DNA from 3 places in the Bacillus sp. NEB1478 genome. Region 1 is predicted to be linked to each of the others. Evidence: a T-box and tRNA genes for the amino acid it is inferred to sense, from the RefSeq annotation. Region 1 holds a T-box; the other regions hold tRNA genes.
The links. The T-box of region 1 lies ahead of serS (serine--tRNA ligase). A T-box ahead of a tRNA ligase gene usually reads a tRNA of that ligase, here a tRNA-Ser.

Region 1 (6,296 bases):
ATTACTCGGTGCAACTCGGAGTACTGACGAAAAGATTCGCCGCTTATCATTCCAATCATTTGTTCATTTAGAAGCAAGAAGGTCAAGGAAGCAAAGTTGCGAGGAACAGAGCGTATTAAAAAATACGTGAGTACCACAGAAACACAGCTGACAAAGAGATTCACAGCTTATCATTCCAATCATTTGTTCATTTAGAAGCAAGAAGGTTGAGGAAGTGAAGTTGCGAGGAACAGAACGTATTAAAAAATACGTGAGTACCACAGAAACACAGCTGACAAAGAGATTCACCGCTTATCATTCCAATCATTTGTTCATTTAGAAGCAAGAAGGTTGAGGAAGTGAAGTTGCGAGGAACAGAACGTATTAAAATACGTGAGTACCGCAGAAACAAGACTGACAAAAAGATTCTCCGCTTATCAATGAACAAATAACAAAAAACCCACTCAATCAATATGATCAAGTGGGTTGAATATGTATATGGAGGAGGTAGAGGGATTCGAACCCCCGCGGGTCGTTAAACCCCTGTCGGTTTTCAAGACCGATCCCTTCAGCCGGACTTGGGTATACCTCCGTGTGACTGACAAGAACTATATTAACATGATTCACTTTTTAGTGTCAACATTTTTCATAAAAAAAAGAGAGGGGAATTCCTCTCTTTTTCATTTACTTCAATACCTCTTTATTGCCCATGTATGGACGCAGTACTTCAGGAATGATAACAGAACCATCTTCCTGCTGGTAGTTCTCTAAAATAGCGGCAACTGTACGGCCTATAGCTAATCCAGAACCGTTCAATGTATGAACCAATTCAGGTTTGCCTTTAGCTTCTCTGCGGAAACGAATTTGTGCACGGCGTGCTTGGAAGTCTTCAAAATTTGAACAAGAAGAAATTTCACGGTAAGCACCATAGCTTGGAATGTATACTTCAATGTCATATTTTTTTGCAGCTGTAAAGCCTAAATCAGCAGTACACATGCTTAGAACACGATATGGAAGATTTAATAACTGAAGAACCTTTTCAGCATGACCTGTAAGTTTTTCTAGCTCTTCATAAGAATCTTCCGGCTTTACAAAACGAACAAGCTCTACTTTGTTAAACTGATGCTGACGAATCAATCCACGTGTGTCACGGCCAGCAGATCCAGCTTCAGAACGGAAACATGCGCTGTACGCAGCATATGCAATCGGCAATTCATCAACGGTTAGAATTTCATCACGGTGCATGTTTGTTACTGGCACCTCAGCCGTTGGAATCAAGAAGTAATCTTCTTCACGGATTTTAAACGCATCTTCTTCAAACTTTGGAAGCTGACCAGTGCCTGTCATGCTCTGACGGTTCACTAAATATGGAGGAAGTACTTCCGTATATCCATGTTCATCTTCGTGTAAATCCATCATAAAATTGATGAGTGCTCTTTCTAGTCTTGCTCCTAGCCCTTTATAAAAGGCAAAGCGGCTTCCAGTTACCTTTGCAGCACGCTCAAAATCTACGATGCCAAGGTCTGTAGCAATATCCCAATGTGCTTTTGGTTCAAAAGCGAACTCAGGTACTTCTCCCCAGTGGCGGACAGGTACGTTATCGTCTTCTGTTTCACCAATCGGTACACTCTCATGCGGAATGTTTGGAAGAGTAAGCATGATTGTATTCAGATCTTCTTCTACTTGTCGAAGTTCATCATCGATTGTTTTAATTTTATCGCCTACCTCACGCATCTCAACAATAAGATGGTCAGCATCTTTCTTTTCACGTTTAAATTCTGCGACTTGTTTAGATACTTCATTACGTTTAGATTTCAACTTTTCTGATTCACCGATCAGTTCACGACGACGACTATCTAATGCTTCAAATTGATCTAACCCAGACAAGTCTTCCCCGCGTGCAGCCAGTTTTGTTTTCACTTCTTCAAAATTGGCACGAACAAATTTTAAATCTAACATGTTCTTTTCCTCCTTTTAGTTATAAAAAATCAAAAAACTCCCGCCCTCTATTTCTAAAAAAATTAGAAATAGGGACGAGAGTTAACCCGCGTTGCCACCCTGATTGCAATAGAACAATTGCCCATTGCCGGCTTAATTATAAAACGTAACGGTTCTTCACCGGAAAAGCTTACTTCAATTTCGGCTCTTCACTCGAGGATGGATTCACAAAATGCCTGTATCGGTTTTCACCAGCCACCGACTCTCTAAAACAAAGCTGATTTTGCTACTAGTTCCTGTCATTGATTTTTTATTATGATTTTATAGTAATGTACAGCATTTTCTTATTTTATGCAACTACTTCTTTAGAGGATTGTACCATATCTACAAAAAATTGATGTAAACGGTAATCATCCGTAAGTTCCGGATGAAAAGCTGCACACAAGAATTGTCCTTGCTTCGCTGCTACAATCCGCTCATTATGCTTTGAAAGGATTTCCACTTCAGGACCAACCTCGACGATAAATGGCGCTCTAATGAATACACCTGTATAAGCTTCTCCAACGCCATGTATCATTAGATCAGCTTCAAAGCTGTCTACTTGGCGGCCAAAAGCATTTCTTTCAACCGTCATATCGATCAACTCTAAGTGAGCTGTATCTTGACCTTGAATTCTTTTCGCCATTAAGATTAAACCGGCACATGTACCAAAAACAGGCTTTTGTTCCGCAAAATCTTTTAAAGGCTGAAGAAAACCGTATTTATCAATCAAGCGTCTCATTGCTGTACTCTCGCCGCCTGGCATAACAAGACCATCAAGATCAGCTAATTCTTCAACGCGCTTTACGGCTACTGCTTCTGCACCGCATGCTTCGATAGCGTGGATATGCTCTCGTACCGCACCTTGTAAAGCTAATACTCCGATTTTTAGCATGAAATTACCAGCCTCGCTCCTGCATGCGCTCACCTGGAGCTAATGTAGAGATATCGATACCTTTCATTGCGATACCAAGATTTTTAGAAACTTCAGCGATCAGCTTGTAATCTTGGTAGTGAGTAGTTGCTTCAACAATCGCGCGGGCAAATTTTTCTGGGTTGTCAGATTTGAAAATACCTGATCCAACGAATACGCCGTCAGCTCCAAGCTGCATCATTAACGCTGCATCTGCCGGTGTAGCTACTCCGCCTGCTGCGAAGTTAACTACAGGAAGCTTTCCTGCTTTTTTAATTTGTAGAAGAACTTCAAATGGAGCACCTAAGTTCTTTGCTTCCGTCATCAACTCATCTTCACTCATAGCAACAACTTTACGAATTTGACCTTGAATCATACGCATGTGGCGGACTGCTTCAACAATGTTCCCTGTTCCCGGCTCACCTTTAGTTCGAAGCATTGAAGCTCCTTCACCGATACGGCGTGATGCTTCACCAAGGTCACGCGCTCCGCACACAAACGGTACTGTATAATCGCTTTTATTCAAATGGAAAACTTCATCAGCTGGTGTTAATACTTCACTTTCGTCGATATAGTCAACACCCATAGCTTCAAGTACGCGTGCTTCAACAATATGTCCAATACGCGCTTTTGCCATTACAGGAATAGACACCGCATTTAGAACTTCTTCTACGATTGTAGGATCAGCCATTCTAGCTACTCCACCTGCTGCACGGATATCTGACGGTACGCGCTCAAGTGCCATTACTGCTACTGCACCAGATGCTTCAGCAATACGCGCTTGCTCTGCATTGATAACGTCCATGATGACGCCGCCTTTTTGCATTTCCGCCATTCCTCGTTTTACACGTTCAGTTCCTGTTTTTAACATGCTTTGCTACCCCCTGAGTATATGTTGTATTTTCGATAATTCGATATTTTTACAATAAAATATAGTATTCTCATCTATTTTAACGCAAATCATAAAAAGCGCAAGACCACATCATTTTCTAGAAAAAATGCCCTTTAGCTTTCGCTAAAGAGCATAATAAGCCATGATTTAGAATAAACCTTTAACCATGTCTACAGTACCAGACCATATTCCAGCAAAAAAGCCTCCTACTCCACGCATACCGAGTACAAACCAATTTGCTTTATCAACTGCTTCTTTCGTAATGACTTCTGTTTTTCCTTTTGTATCATTATCCAGCAAGTAACCGTAGTCCTCACCTTTGCCTTTATAATCAATTTTCACATGGCCAACAACTTCACCTTTTTTAATAGGTGCAGTTAATTTACCATCTTCATTTAACTTTTTCTTATCTACTACAAATTCTGGTTTGTAGTTCTCTTTTTCACCGCGTTTGATCACAAGAGAAAGAGGGTCTTTCGTTGCGATTTTTACTTCTTTTTCTTTCCCTTTTACAACAGGAATCGTTTTCTCGCCTTTTATTTGATAATTAGCCGGAAGAATATCCGCTTTTTCAAAATTTGCAAATCCATAGTCAAATAATTTTTTTGTTTCTTCAAAGCGTGCTTCGTAACTGTTTGTTTTCATAACAACAGAAATAAGGCGTGTTCCGTTTCTTTTGATTGTCCCCGTAAAAGAAAACCCAGCCAAATCAGTAGATCCTGTTTTTAATCCGTCTACCCCTTCATAACCATATACAAGGGTAGGAAGCATCCAGTTCCAGTTTGGCATATTTGTTTTATCATCAGTACCATCACGGAAAACTGCTTTTGGAATACTGGTTGTTTTCAGTACTTCTGGATAATCATTGATTAAACGGAAAGCAAGAATTGCTACTGAACGGGCACTCATCATATTCTCTTCAGAAGGTCCGCCAGTTGAATCGAAGCCTTTTAAATCTTTGTTGTTTAATCCTGTAGAATTTACAAAATGATAATCTTTTAAACCTAATTCTTTTCCTTTTGCGTTCATTTTCTTAACGAACTCAGCTTCAGAACCTGCTACGAGTTCTGCTAATGCAATAGTTGCACCGTTTGCAGAATAAATAGCCATCGCTTGATATAATTCACGAACATTGTATTGTTCGTCTATTCTTAATGGAACGTTAGAAAGTGCTCGATCTTGAGAGATTTTATGAGCATATTCAGAGATACGCGTTTTTTGATCCCAAGAAATCTTGTCCTTTTTAATCGCTTCTAACAATAAGTATTCGGTCATCATCTTACTCATACTTGCTGGTGCGAGCATCTTATCTTCATTTTTCTGATATAGAATTTTACCCGTTTCACCATCGACCAAAATAGCAGATTCAGCTTTCACATCTAAAGATGGTGCTGCACTTGCTGTTTTAGAAAAACCTACCATGCTCGTTGTAAAAAATGACAATACGAGCGTCAACACTAACAATTGTTTTACCTTGCTGTTCAAAAAACTGCACCTCCAAACCCATTTAACACAAAAATTATTGTATCATACACTTTTTCAAAAAAATAGACAGAGGTTGCCCCTCTGTCTTAAAAATGTGCCTTTAGACCGAATAATTTGGTGCTTCTTTAGTAATTTGTACTTGATGCGGATGGCTTTCACGAAGACCGGCACCCGTAATTTTAACAAATTTAGAATCATTTTGAAGATCATCGATTGTTGCTGTACCGCAATAACCCATACCAGAACGGATACCTCCAACTAGCTGATAAATCGTATCTGCAAGGGGTCCTTTGTACGGCACGCGTCCCTCAATTCCTTCTGGAACAAGCTTCTTATTATTTTCCTGGAAATATCGGTCGCTGCTTCCACGTTCCATCGCTCCAACAGAACCCATCCCGCGATAAACTTTGAACTGGCGTCCTTGGAAGATTTCACGCTCTCCTGGGCTTTCAGAAACACCAGCAAGCATGCTTCCTAACATGACAGCATGTCCGCCTGCTGCAAGAGCTTTAACAATATCACCGGAATATTTAATACCGCCATCTGCAATGATCGGTACTCCGTATTTCTTAGCTTCTGTTGCACAATCATATACAGCAGTCACTTGTGGAACTCCTACACCGGCAACTACACGTGTAGTACAAATAGATCCAGGTCCAATTCCAACCTTAACAACACTGGCACCAGCTTCTATTAAATCACGCGTAGCTTCTGGAGTAGCGACATTCCCTGCAATGATTGTTAATGCTGGGTAACTACTTCTTACTTCTTTTACTTTTTGAAGTACTCCTTCAGAATGACCATGTGCTGTATCTAGTACGATTGCATCTACACCAGCTTCAACAAGTTTTTCTACTCGCAATAATGCATCTTTTGTTACGCCTACAGCAGCTGCAACTAACAGTCTTCCTTGCTTATCTTTTGCGGAGTTCGGAAACTCAATTACTTTTTCAATATCTTTAATGGTAATTAATCCTTGAAGAATCCCATCTTCGTCAATAAGAGGCAGCTTCTCAATCTTATACTGCTGGAGTATTTTTTCTGCTTCTT
Region 2 (6,296 bases), 540 kb from region 1:
TAAAAATAAGCGAAAGACATTCATCCCGTTTACCCCCGTATTTACAAGATAAGAACATTTGATAAAAGTGAATACCTATTCACTTCTACTAGAATGTATAATTCGGATAAAGGGGAATAAATCCTCCTTACTAATCAGAAAATTGTAAAAAATTAAAATATTTTAGGGGATTTAGACCTATTACGACAAATTGTTACACATAACTAAAGGCGGACACTGCTTTTTGCAGGATCCGCCCATACTCATTTTATTTAAATCGGCTCCAATAAACCCATTTCCAAGCATGCTTTTATAGAGAGCATTTTTTCTTTTGATGGAAATTTCATCTGAATAAACTCTTCTTTCACTTCTGTAATTTCCCCTGTTCCGAATACCCTATGAACAACTACAAGCCCCGCACGTAATTCTCCCTTTTCCCGAATGGCATTAGGATTATAAAGAACTCCATTTACCTTTTTCACATGCGTAGCTTTTTCGGTGTTGTCTGTTCCAATCTCTCTATTGAAAATTACGTTACTCTTTTCTACCGAATCATCAGGATTCACTATATTCTTGACTTCTGCAACAAAAGGGGACACTTCAACCTTTTTTCCATCACGGTAACCATAAGCAATAAGTTTTAATTGTTTTTTTGCACGCGTCATTCCTACATAAAAAAGACGAGTTGCTTCTTCCATTAAACTGCTGTCTGCTCGATCATCACTGGATGGAATGACCCCATCTACTAAATCAATCATATATACCTTTTCAAATTCGAGTCCCTTTGAGCTGTGAAAAGTAGAAAGCGTTACAGCATTCTGCCCCTTTTTCTTCTTAGCTGTCTTTAAAGCAACTTCTAAATGCTTTAATCTTTTTGCAAAATCCTCAAGACACTCAAGGTCAGCTGCAATCTCTTCAAGAGTATTTAAAATACTTATCAAGTAATCATTTCGAAACCCTAGACTCTTGCATATCTTCTCCAAAGCCTTTTCGTAACCTAGGCGATCCCTTATAACACGAATAGCACTAAGCGGTTTCATCACTTTCATCTCTTTAAATGTTTCTTTGCTCGCCCTCAATAGCTTAACTTGGTATTCCTGTAATTCAACATGATTCAACAAATTATCAAATACAGAACGATTATTATTCAATTGTTTCAAAGCATTCATCTGCTGCTTGCTAATGTAACCATTGAATTTCAAATGAATTTTTTCTAAAAGATCCAGACGCTTATCTGTAAAAGCCATCCGCATAAAATTTAAGATATCTTGAACGACCCAATGTGAAAAAAATCGATTATCCGTATCCTTCATATAAAAAGGAACTCCTGCACGATCAAAATCATTCATTAACCCAATGGATGAGGAGTTGTTGCGATATAAAATAGCAATTTCCTTTAGATTATCTGCATCTTTTAGTTCCGTAACCAAATATTTCGATTGTTCCTTGAAATTAGTTAAATTCCTTATTTGAATCGGTTTATAAGAAGAATTATCAGTGAACATATTCTTTTCATATCTATTCTTGTTTCGTTTAATAAACTGATTTGAAACTTGGACGATGTCCTGTGTCGAGCGATAATTCTGCTCCATGAAAAGAATAGCAGCTTCCGAGTATACCTTTTTGAATTCAAGTAAATAAGAAGGCTCAGCACCTCTCCAGCTATAGATCGATTGATCATCATCGGCCACAACACATAAATTTTTATGTTTGGCGACCAGTTTCTCTATAATAGAATGTTGTACCAAAGACGTATCCTGGCTTTCATCCGTCAAAATGTAATCGTACCTTTGCTGATACTTGCCTAGCAGCTGCTTATCTTTTTCTAAAATATGATTGCCGGTCGTTAGCATATCGTCAAAATCCAATAAAACTTGATTCTTATCTGAACGTTTAAATTCTTCATATTCGCTCATAATTTGTTCAGCTTTCGGAACATCACATGCTACCTTTGACCATTGATTTTGAGGGATCATCTTATTTTTGATGTAGCTGATGTAAGTTGTCAGCTCCTCCATTTGATCTTCCGTTATGTTCTCGCCTGCAATTGACTTAAATAAATTTCTTAAAATTTGCTTCTTGTTTAGCGAGGTATTCCTTACCGACGCTGTTTTCTCTTCTACTTCCTGATCACCTTCAATAATTCGAAAAGAAGTTCCCAACTTTCTAAAATAATCCCTAACTACCTCAAAGGCAAAGCTATGAATAGTAGAGAAATCTATAGGCTGCATTTGAGGATAAAATCGCTTGAAACGATCTTTCATATCATTTGCTGAAGCTTTACTAAACGTAACTGCCTTTATACGAGATGGATCCACGCCTTTTTCCTCTATTAAATACCCAATACGCAGGATGATGGTTGTCGTTTTCCCGGAGCCTGGCGATGCCAGCAAAAGAAGAGGGCCATCAGTCTGCAGAACCGCCTTCTTTTGAACATCATTTAGGGATATCCCTAAATCATTTTTCATTCTGACGAAAAAATCTTCCATTCTAAAATGCCCTTTCCGTAAAAACTAATTATTTTAGACTTTCTATTGAAGAAATTAAACTTTTCTTTAAAGCTAATAACTTAATACTGCATATCAAAAATAATAATAAAAAAACTTCCCACAAACGTGAGAAGCTTTGAATGTATGCTGTTAAGTTAAGTAAATTGGTACCGGTGGTCGGGGTCGAACCGACACTCCAGAAGGAACACGATTTTGAGTCGTGCGCGTCTGCCAATTCCGCCACACCGGCATGATAATGCTTGTAAAAACTGAATGGAGGCGGCACCCGGATTCGAACCGGGGGATAAGGGTTTTGCAGACCCGTGCCTTACCACTTGGCTATGCCGCCAGAGAGTATTCAAATGGAGCGGAAGACGGGATTCGAACCCGCGACCCCAACCTTGGCAAGGTTGTATTCTACCACTGAACTACTTCCGCAAAAATATAAAAATGGCTGGGCTAGATGGATTCGAACCATCGCATGACGGAGTCAAAGTCCGTTGCCTTACCGCTTGGCTATAGCCCAACACTTATATGGGGCGGACGAGGGGAATCGAACCCCCGAATGTCGGAACCACAATCCGATGCGTTAACCACTTCGCCACGACCGCCACAATAATTTAAATGGCAGGGGCAGTAGGAATCGAACCCACACCAAAGGTTTTGGAGACCTTCGTTCTACCTTTAAACTATGCCCCTGTAAGAAAAATATGAATAAAAGATGGTGGAGGGGGACGGATTCGAACCGCCGAACCCGGAGGGAGCGGATTTACAGTCCGCCGCGTTTAGCCACTTCGCTACCCCTCCACAATTGAGACAGGTTTTATTTTATAACATATACAACCTGAATTCAAGAGGAATTATTATCCTCAAGGAGCAAATCTGCTCCTGCGTCTACCTGCAATTCAATGCTGCTAATTCCTCGTCGCATGTCAGCTAAGAAGATAAATAGTAAGTAGACATGGTGCCGGCTAGAGGACTTGAACCCCCAACCTACTGATTACAAGTCAGTTGCTCTACCAATTGAGCTAAACCGGCAAAAAAAAATGGTGGCTCGAGACGGAATCGAACCGCCGACACGAGGATTTTCAGTCCTCTGCTCTACCGACTGAGCTATCGAGCCAAGAGTTAATATCTCTTGGATATATAACCACCAAAAACAAAAATGGCGGACCCGACCGGGGTCGAACCGGCGATCTCCTGCGTGACAGGCAGGCATGTTAACCACTACACCACGAGTCCAAATTGGTTGCACTTTACAGCACTACTGATATTTCATGACGAGAAGTAAATCGACGCTGTTCATGAAATAATTTTGGTTGCGGGGACAGGATTTGAACCTGCGACCTTCGGGTTATGAGCCCGACGAGCTACCAGACTGCTCCACCCCGCGATGATAATAAGATATAAAAAATTAATGGTGGAGGATGACGGGTTCGAACCGCCGACCCCCTGCTTGTAAGGCAGGTGCTCTCCCAGCTGAGCTAATCCTCCATATAAAAGGTTATGTATTAAATAGTAGAAGTGGTGACCCGTACGGGATTCGAACCCGTGTTACCGCCGTGAAAGGGCGGTGTCTTAACCGCTTGACCAACGGGCCATTTCGAGAATTATCTGGCGGAGAGCAAGGGATTCGAACCCTTGATACGGGGTTGACCGTATACACGATTTCCAATCGTGCTCCTTCGACCTCTCGGACAGCTCTCCAATGGCTCCACAGGTAGGACTCGAACCTACGACCGATCGGTTAACAGCCGATAGCTCTACCACTGAGCTACTGTGGAATAAAGGTTGGCTCAGCGACGTCCTACTCTAACAGGGGGAGACCCCCAACTACCATCGGCGCTGAAGAGCTTAACTTCCGTGTTCGGTATGGGAACGGGTGTGGCCTCTTCGCCATCATCACTGAACCTAAGTTTTTTGATAAGCATCGAATCTCTTCGTCACTTATTTAAACTCATTAAATTGTTGAGAGTATGTTCTCTCAAAACTAGATACGACGTTTCCAAACGTTATGCTTTTTTAAGGATAAGCCCTCGACCGATTAGTATCTGTCAGCTCCACGTGTCGCCACGCTTCCACACCAGACCTATCAACCTCATCATCTCTAAGGGGTCTTACTCACTTGACGTGATGGGAAATCTCATCTTGAGGGGGGCTTCATGCTTAGATGCTTTCAGCACTTATCCCGTCCACACGTAGCTACCCAGCTATGCCCCTGGCGGAACAACTGGTACACCAGCGGTGTGTCCATCCCGGTCCTCTCGTACTAAGGACAGCTCCTCTCAAATTTCCTGCGCCCGCGACGGATAGGGACCGAACTGTCTCACGACGTTCTGAACCCAGCTCGCGTACCGCTTTAATGGGCGAACAGCCCAACCCTTGGGACCTACTTCAGCCCCAGGATGCGATGAGCCGACATCGAGGTGCCAAACCTCCCCGTCGATGTGGACTCTTGGGGGAGATAAGCCTGTTATCCCCAGGGTAGCTTTTATCCGTTGAGCGATGGCCCTTCCATGCGGAACCACCGGATCACTAAGCCCGACTTTCGTCCCTGCTCGACTTGTAGGTCTCGCAGTCAAGCTCCCTTGTGCCTTTACACTCTGCGAATGATTTCCAACCATTCTGAGGGAACCTTTGGGCGCCTCCGTTACTGTTTAGGAGGCGACCGCCCCAGTCAAACTGCCCACCTGACACTGTCTCTGAACCGGATCACGGTTCTAGGTTAGAATTTCAATACAGCCAGGGTAGTATCCCACCGACGCCTCCACCGAAGCTGGCGCTCCGGCTTCTCAGGCTCCTACCTATCCTGTACAAGCTGTACCAAAATCCAATATCAAGTTGCAGTAAAGCTCCATGGGGTCTTTCCGTCCTGTCGCGGGTAACCTGCATCTTCACAGGTACTATAATTTCACCGGGTCTCTCGTTGAGACAGTATCCAAGTCGTTACACCTTTCGTGCGGGTCGGAACTTACCCGACAAGGAATTTCGCTACCTTAGGACCGTTATAGTTACGGCCGCCGTTTACTGGGGCTTCAATTCAGAGCTTCTCCTAAAAGGATAACCCCTCCTCTTAACCTTCCAGCACCGGGCAGGTGTCAGCCCCTATACTTCACCTTGCGGTTTCGCAGAGACCTGTGTTTTTGCTAAACAGTCGCTTGGATCTATTCACTGCGGCTCTCTCGGGCGATAAACCCTATCAGAGCACCCCTTCTCCCGAAGTTACGGGGTCATTTTGCCGAGTTCCTTAACGAGAGTTCTCCCGATCATCTTAGGATTCTCTCCTCGCCTACCTGTGTCGGTTTGCGGTACGGGCACATCTTTCCTCACTAGAGGCTTTTCTTGGCAGTGTAGGATCAGGGACTTCGGTACTAAATTTCCCTCGCCATCACAGCTCAGCCTTCACGTTGGACGGATTTGCCTATCCAACAGCCTAACTGCTTAGACGCACTATTCCATCAGTGCGCTCACCCTACCTTACTGCGTCCCCCCATCGTTCAAACGGAAAGGAAGTGGTACAGGAATATCAACCTGTTATCCATCGCCTACGCTTTTCAGCCTCGGCTTAGGCCCCGACTAACCCTGAGCGGACGAGCCTTCCTCAGGAAACCTTAGGCTTTCGATGGACAAGATTCTCACTTGTCTTTCGCTACTCATACCGGCATTCTCACTTCAAAGCGCTCCACCAGTCCTTCCGGTCTGACTTCGCTGCACTTCGAACGCTCCCCTACCCCTGTACCATACGGTACAAGCCATAGCTTCGGTGATACGTTTAGCCCCGTTACATTTTCGGCGCAGAGTCACTCGACCAGTGAGCTATTACGCACT
Region 3 (6,296 bases), 210 kb from region 1:
GCTGATTGATAAATATGATATTGAAATTGCTGCGATCGGAAATGGTACAGCATCACGCGAAACAGAACAATTTATTGCAGAAACGCTAAAAGATCTGCCGAAATCTGTTGCGTATGTCATTGTAAATGAAGCGGGAGCAAGTGTATATTCAGCATCGACTGTAGCTCGCGAAGAGTTCCCGGATCTGCAAGTAGAGGAAAGAAGTGCAGTTTCTATCGCCCGCAGACTTCAGGATCCTTTAGCAGAACTCGTGAAAATCGATCCAAAATCAATTGGTGTTGGACAATATCAGCACGATGTTTCTCAAAAGCGTTTGGGTGAAGAAATCTCATTTGTTGTTGAAACAGCGGTTAACCAAGTCGGTGTAAATGTAAATACAGCATCATCCTCACTGCTTCAATATGTTTCGGGATTATCTAAAACAGTAGCTCAAAACATTATCGTAAAAAGAAATGAAGTCGGTAAATTCCAGAACCGAAAAGAACTGAAGAAGATTCCACGCCTAGGTGCGAAAACTTATGAACAATGTATCGGATTTTTGCGCGTTATGGAAGGCGATCAGCCATTGGATCAAACAGGCATCCATCCGGAAAGCTATACAGGAACGATTTCTTTATTGAAAGAATTAGGTTTTACAACAAAAGATATCGGGACAGAAGCACTTGCTGAGATATTAAAGACGATTTCACTTGAAGAAACTTCTGCTAAACTGGATATAGGCGTGCCAACATTAAAAGACATCATCGATGGACTAACAAAACCTGGCCGTGACCCTCGTGATAATTTTTCAGGACCTGTTCTAAAAACAGATGTACTTAAAATGGAAGATCTATCAGCAGGGATGGAACTGCAAGGGACTGTTCGAAATGTGGTAGACTTTGGGGCCTTTGTAGATATTGGAGTCAAACAGGATGGGCTTGTCCATATTTCAAAATTGACAAACCGTTTTGTAAAAAATCCAATGGATGTTGTAAGTGTCGGTCAAGTTGTAACCGTTTGGGTAGACTCGGTCGATGTAGCCAAACAAAGAATTGCATTAACAATGATAGCTCCTAAAAAGGGATAAAAAAGCATACATGAAAAAAAGCGCTTCTCCAGCAGATTATTCTTCACTGGAGGAGTGCTTTCGATTATAAAAGAACCAGCACTGATTTAATAAACGGATTTGGTAGCGATCTTTCTGGTAATATGCGCGGCGGAGCTGTCTTTTGAACCATGTAGGCATTAAATGACCTCCTTGAACTTCCCAACCGTTATATGTGTATTAGTCTATGTTGGGGTGCTTGTTAGTGTGAACCTTGAAAAAGTAAGGAGTATAAATATGACTGATCTAGAACTGCAGAAATTAACGGAAAGCCTCTCAGCGGAATACTTCAATAAACCGTTCCGGCATGAGGCAACTTTTAATAAAAGACTGCGCACAACAGGCGGTCGTTACCTTTTAAAATCCCATAATATCGAATTAAATCCGCACCTTTATGCAGAGTTTGGGATGGAAGAATTGATCGGCGTTATAAAGCATGAACTTTGCCATTACCATCTTCATATTGAAAAAAGAGGTTATAAGCATGCTGACGCTGATTTTAAAGTGTTGTTAAAAAAAGTCGGGGGATCACGTTTCTGCCAATCGGTTCCAGGAAAGAGGAGGACGGAGAGTTATAAATATCACTATATATGCAAAGACTGTATGCAGTCCTATAAAAGAAAGCGGCTAATTGATACAAAAAGATATGTATGCGGGAAGTGCCGTGGAAAATTGAAACAGGTTTCTTCAAAATAGGGTGTTGACTTCAAAGATAGGTATGTGGTAATTTAATAAAGTCGCTGTAAGACATGACACATACATAACCTTTTACAGAAGGTGTTTACAGCACAGTACAACTTAGAAAAAACCTTCTAAATGAGGTTGACATTTAAACCTAAAACAATTATGATATTAATTGTCCTTAAAAGACATTCCACAGTAGCTCAGTGGTAGAGCTATCGGCTGTTAACCGATCGGTCGTAGGTTCGAGTCCTACCTGTGGAGCCATACAGAGAAGTACCCAAGTGGCTCAAGGGGCGCCCCTGCTAAGGGTGTAGATCGCTAACGCGGTGCGAGGGTTCGAATCCCTTCTTCTCTGCCATGTGGCCCGTTGGTCAAGCGGTTAAGACACCGCCCTTTCACGGCGGTAACACGGGTTCGAATCCCGTACGGGTCACCATTAAGAATTTAATAACCTTTATATAAAGTGGACTCGTGGTGTAGTGGTTAACATGCCTGCCTGTCACGCAGGAGATCGCCGGTTCGACCCCGGTCGGGTCCGCCACTTTTATGAAATAGGCATTGGGCTATAGCCAAGCGGTAAGGCAACGGACTTTGACTCCGTCATGCGATGGTTCGAATCCATCTAGCCCAGCCATTTTTTTCTTTTCAAGATGATTGTTTAACCGAAAGTTTTTAGTGAGAGCCATTAGCTCAGTTGGTAGAGCATCTGACTTTTAATCAGAGGGTCGAAGGTTCGAATCCTTCATGGCTCACCATATTTTTAACGCGGGTGTGGCGGAATTGGCAGACGCGCTAGACTTAGGATCTAGTGTCTTTGACGTGGGGGTTCGAGTCCCTTCACCCGCACCATACTTTTTTAACTTATAAGTTGCAGTGCTCATGCGCTGGCATCTAGCCGCGCGGTCGTGGCGGAATGGCAGACGCGCTAGCTTGAGGGGCTAGTGGGGGAAACCCCGTGGAGGTTCGAGTCCTCTCGACCGCACCAACTTATCACAACAACATATAATGCAATTAATAATAGGCGCCCTTAGCTCAGCTGGATAGAGTGTTTGACTACGAATCAAAAGGTCGGGAGTTCGAATCTCTCAGGGCGCGCCATATTACGGGAAGTGGCTCAGCTTGGTAGAGCACCTGGTTTGGGACCAGGGGGTCGCAGGTTCAAATCCTGTCTTCCCGACCATTCTTTATGCGGGTGTAGTTTAATGGTAAAACAAGAGCCTTCCAAGCTCTGGTCGTGAGTTCGATTCTCATCACCCGCTCCATTTTTTAACGGGCCTATAGCTCAGCTGGTTAGAGCGCACGCCTGATAAGCGTGAGGTCGATGGTTCGAGTCCATTTAGGCCCACCATAATCTTATAAAAAAAGATTTTTAAAAAACGCTTGACTTTATAACTTCGATTCGGTAAGATGATAAAGCTGTCTCGAGAAAAGACAAGCAAAACAAGTTCTTTGAAAACTGAACAAAAGAAATAGGTAAGGAATTAAATTAATTCCGTCAGTTTTAAAAACGAGCAAGACAAACACTTTTATGGAGAGTTTGATCCTGGCTCAGGATGAACGCTGGCGGCGTGCCTAATACATGCAAGTCGAGCGAATGAAGAGGAGCTTGCTCCTCTGATTTAGCGGCGGACGGGTGAGTAACACGTGGGTAATCTGCCTGTAAGACGGGGATAACTCCGGGAAACCGGGGCTAATACCGGATAATAAGAAGAAACGCATGTTTCTTTTTTGAAAGTCGGTTTCGGCTGACACTTACAGATGAGCCCGCGGCGCATTAGCTAGTTGGTGAGGTAACGGCTCACCAAGGCGACGATGCGTAGCCGACCTGAGAGGGTGATCGGCCACACTGGGACTGAGACACGGCCCAGACTCCTACGGGAGGCAGCAGTAGGGAATCTTCGGCAATGGGCGAAAGCCTGACCGAGCAACGCCGCGTGAGCGATGAAGGCCTTCGGGTCGTAAAGCTCTGTTGTTAGAGAAGAACAAGTACGAGAGTAACTGCTCGTACCTTGACGGTACCTAACCAGAAAGCCACGGCTAACTACGTGCCAGCAGCCGCGGTAATACGTAGGTGGCAAGCGTTATCCGGAATTATTGGGCGTAAAGCGCGCGCAGGCGGTCTCTTAAGTCTGATGTGAAAGCCCACGGCTCAACCGTGGAGGGTCATTGGAAACTGGGAGACTTGAGTGCAGGAGAGAAAAGTGGAATTCCACGTGTAGCGGTGAAATGCGTAGAGATGTGGAGGAACACCAGTGGCGAAGGCGGCTTTTTGGCCTGTAACTGACGCTGAGGCGCGAAAGCGTGGGGAGCAAACAGGATTAGATACCCTGGTAGTCCACGCCGTAAACGATGAGTGCTAGGTGTTGGGGGGTTCCACCCTCAGTGCTGAAGTTAACACATTAAGCACTCCGCCTGGGGAGTACGACCGCAAGGTTGAAACTCAAAGGAATTGACGGGGGCCCGCACAAGCAGTGGAGCATGTGGTTTAATTCGAAGCAACGCGAAGAACCTTACCAGGTCTTGACATCCTCTGACCACTCTAGAGATAGAGCTTTCCCCTTCGGGGGACAGAGTGACAGGTGGTGCATGGTTGTCGTCAGCTCGTGTCGTGAGATGTTGGGTTAAGTCCCGCAACGAGCGCAACCCTTGACCTTAGTTGCCAGCATTCAGTTGGGCACTCTAAGGTGACTGCCGGTGACAAACCGGAGGAAGGTGGGGATGACGTCAAATCATCATGCCCCTTATGACCTGGGCTACACACGTGCTACAATGGGTGGTACAAAGGGTTGCGAAGCCGCGAGGCCAAGCCAATCCCAAAAAGCCACTCTCAGTTCGGATTGTAGGCTGCAACTCGCCTACATGAAGCCGGAATTGCTAGTAATCGCGGATCAGCATGCCGCGGTGAATACGTTCCCGGGCCTTGTACACACCGCCCGTCACACCACGAGAGTTTGTAACACCCGAAGTCGGTGGGGTAACCCTTTTGGGAGCCAGCCGCCGAAGGTGGGACAGATGATTGGGGTGAAGTCGTAACAAGGTAGCCGTATCGGAAGGTGCGGCTGGATCACCTCCTTTCTATGGAGATTATGAGACAGCTAGTCTGTTTCGTAAGTACGCCTATTCTTCTTTTGTTCAGTTTTGAGAGAACTCAAAACTCTCAACTAAATAACATTTTTTCGTTCTTAAAGATCGGAAAGGTTATTTTAACTATGTTCTTTGAAAACTAGATATCGACATCCAAACAATATGCAAGGCAGATATATATTATTTATCTGCGCCAAGCAATAACTTTTTAAGTTAAGTTACGAGAAACGAAGAAATTCGAAGTTGATCGTAAGTTATAAGGTTAAGCTAGAAAGGGCGCACGGTGGATGCCTTGGCACTAGGAGCCGAAGAAGGACGGGACGAACACCGATATGCCTCGGGGAGCTGTAAGTAAGCATTGATCCGGGGATTTCCGAATGGGGGAACCCACCATCCGTAATGGGGTGGTATCCATATCTGAATACATAGGGTATGAGAAGGCAGACCCGGGGAACTGAAACATCTAAGTACCCGGAGGAAGAGAAAGCAAATGCGATTTCCTGAGTAGCGGCGAGCGAAACGGAATCAGCCCAAACCAGAGGGCTTGCCCTCTGGGGTTGTAGGACACTCTATACGGAGTTACAAAGGAACGAGGTAGGTGAAGTGGTCTGGAAAGGCCAGCCGAAGAAGGTAACAGCCCTGTAGCTGAAACTTCGTTCCCTCCAGAGTGGATCCTGAGTACGGCGGGACACGTGAAACCCCGTCGGAATCCGGGAGGACCATCTCCCAAGGCTAAATACTCCCTAGTGACCGATAGTGAACCAGTACCGTGAGGGAAAGGTGAAAAGCACCCCGGAAGGGGAGTGAAATAGATCCTGAAACCGTGTGCCTACAAGTAGTCGGAGCCCATTAACGGGTGACGGCGTGCCTTTTGTAGAATGAACCGGCGAGTTACGATCCCGTGCAAGGTTAAGTTGAATAGACGGAGCCGCAGCGAAAGCGAGTCTGAATAGGGCGACATAGTACGTGGTCGTAGACCCGAAACCGTGTGATCTACCCATGTCCAGGGTGAAGTTCAGGTAACACTGAATGGAGGCCCGAACCCACGCACGTTGAAAAGTGCGGGGATGAGGTGTGGGTAGGGGTGAAATGCCAATCGAACACGGAGATAGCTGGTTCTCCCCGAAATAGCTTTAGGGCTAGCCTCGCGGCAAGATTCCTGGAGGTAGAGCACTGATTGGACTAGGGGCCCCCACAGGGTTACCGAATTCAGTCAAACTCCGAATGCCAGAGAATTATCCGCGGGAGTCAGACTGCGAGTGATAAGATCCGTAGTCAAAAGGGAAACAGCCCAGACCATCAGCTAAGGTCCCAAAGTATACGTTAAGTGGCAAAGGATGTGGAGTTGCCCAGACAACCAGGATGTTGGCTTAGAAGCAGCCACCATTTAAAGAGTGCGTAATAGCTCACTGGTCGAGTGACTCTGCGCCGAAAATGTAACGGG

Region 2: it has a tRNA-Ser gene. The T-box ahead of serS (serine--tRNA ligase) is inferred to sense a tRNA for this amino acid. The anticodon was not compared.
Region 3: it has a tRNA-Ser gene. The T-box ahead of serS (serine--tRNA ligase) is inferred to sense a tRNA for this amino acid. The anticodon was not compared.

Annotation. Positions count from the first base shown of each region.
Region 1 is NZ_CP134049.1:3,906,574-3,912,869, forward strand. It holds tRNA gene RGB74_RS19990 (tRNA-Ser) at 479-571, opposite strand; gene serS (serine--tRNA ligase) at 664-1,938, opposite strand; T-box leader at 2,006-2,229, opposite strand; gene pdxT (pyridoxal 5'-phosphate synthase glutaminase subunit PdxT) at 2,267-2,851, opposite strand; gene pdxS (pyridoxal 5'-phosphate synthase lyase subunit PdxS) at 2,856-3,740, opposite strand; gene RGB74_RS20010 (D-alanyl-D-alanine carboxypeptidase family protein) at 3,909-5,183, opposite strand; gene guaB (IMP dehydrogenase) at 5,347-6,296, opposite strand, start outside.
Region 2 is NZ_CP134049.1:3,367,341-3,373,636, forward strand. It holds gene RGB74_RS17005 (YhgE/Pip family protein) at 1-24, opposite strand, end outside; gene RGB74_RS17010 (ATP-dependent helicase) at 252-2,468, opposite strand; tRNA gene RGB74_RS17015 (tRNA-Leu) at 2,634-2,718, opposite strand; tRNA gene RGB74_RS17020 (tRNA-Cys) at 2,743-2,817, opposite strand; tRNA gene RGB74_RS17025 (tRNA-Gly) at 2,832-2,906, opposite strand; tRNA gene RGB74_RS17030 (tRNA-Gln) at 2,920-2,994, opposite strand; tRNA gene RGB74_RS17035 (tRNA-His) at 3,004-3,079, opposite strand; tRNA gene RGB74_RS17040 (tRNA-Trp) at 3,094-3,167, opposite strand; tRNA gene RGB74_RS17045 (tRNA-Tyr) at 3,191-3,275, opposite strand; tRNA gene RGB74_RS17050 (tRNA-Thr) at 3,431-3,506, opposite strand; tRNA gene RGB74_RS17055 (tRNA-Phe) at 3,516-3,591, opposite strand; tRNA gene RGB74_RS17060 (tRNA-Asp) at 3,635-3,710, opposite strand; tRNA gene RGB74_RS17065 (tRNA-Met) at 3,785-3,861, opposite strand; tRNA gene RGB74_RS17070 (tRNA-Val) at 3,887-3,962, opposite strand; tRNA gene RGB74_RS17075 (tRNA-Glu) at 3,994-4,068, opposite strand; tRNA gene RGB74_RS17080 (tRNA-Ser) at 4,084-4,175, opposite strand; tRNA gene RGB74_RS17085 (tRNA-Asn) at 4,178-4,252, opposite strand; rRNA gene rrf (5S ribosomal RNA) at 4,263-4,378, opposite strand; rRNA gene RGB74_RS17095 (23S ribosomal RNA) at 4,493-6,296, opposite strand, start outside.
Region 3 is NZ_CP134049.1:3,691,841-3,698,136, reverse strand. It holds gene RGB74_RS18750 (Tex family protein) at 1-1,066, shown strand, start outside; gene cmpA (cortex morphogenetic protein CmpA) at 1,103-1,225, opposite strand; gene RGB74_RS18740 (SprT family protein) at 1,322-1,780, shown strand; tRNA gene RGB74_RS18735 (tRNA-Asn) at 1,958-2,032, shown strand; tRNA gene RGB74_RS18730 (tRNA-Ser) at 2,036-2,126, shown strand; tRNA gene RGB74_RS18725 (tRNA-Glu) at 2,130-2,204, shown strand; tRNA gene RGB74_RS18720 (tRNA-Asp) at 2,234-2,309, shown strand; tRNA gene RGB74_RS18715 (tRNA-Gln) at 2,328-2,402, shown strand; tRNA gene RGB74_RS18710 (tRNA-Lys) at 2,448-2,523, shown strand; tRNA gene RGB74_RS18705 (tRNA-Leu) at 2,534-2,617, shown strand; tRNA gene RGB74_RS18700 (tRNA-Leu) at 2,668-2,753, shown strand; tRNA gene RGB74_RS18695 (tRNA-Arg) at 2,790-2,866, shown strand; tRNA gene RGB74_RS18690 (tRNA-Pro) at 2,872-2,948, shown strand; tRNA gene RGB74_RS18685 (tRNA-Gly) at 2,957-3,030, shown strand; tRNA gene RGB74_RS18680 (tRNA-Ile) at 3,040-3,116, shown strand; rRNA gene RGB74_RS18675 (16S ribosomal RNA) at 3,294-4,843, shown strand; rRNA gene RGB74_RS18670 (23S ribosomal RNA) at 5,113-6,296, shown strand, end outside.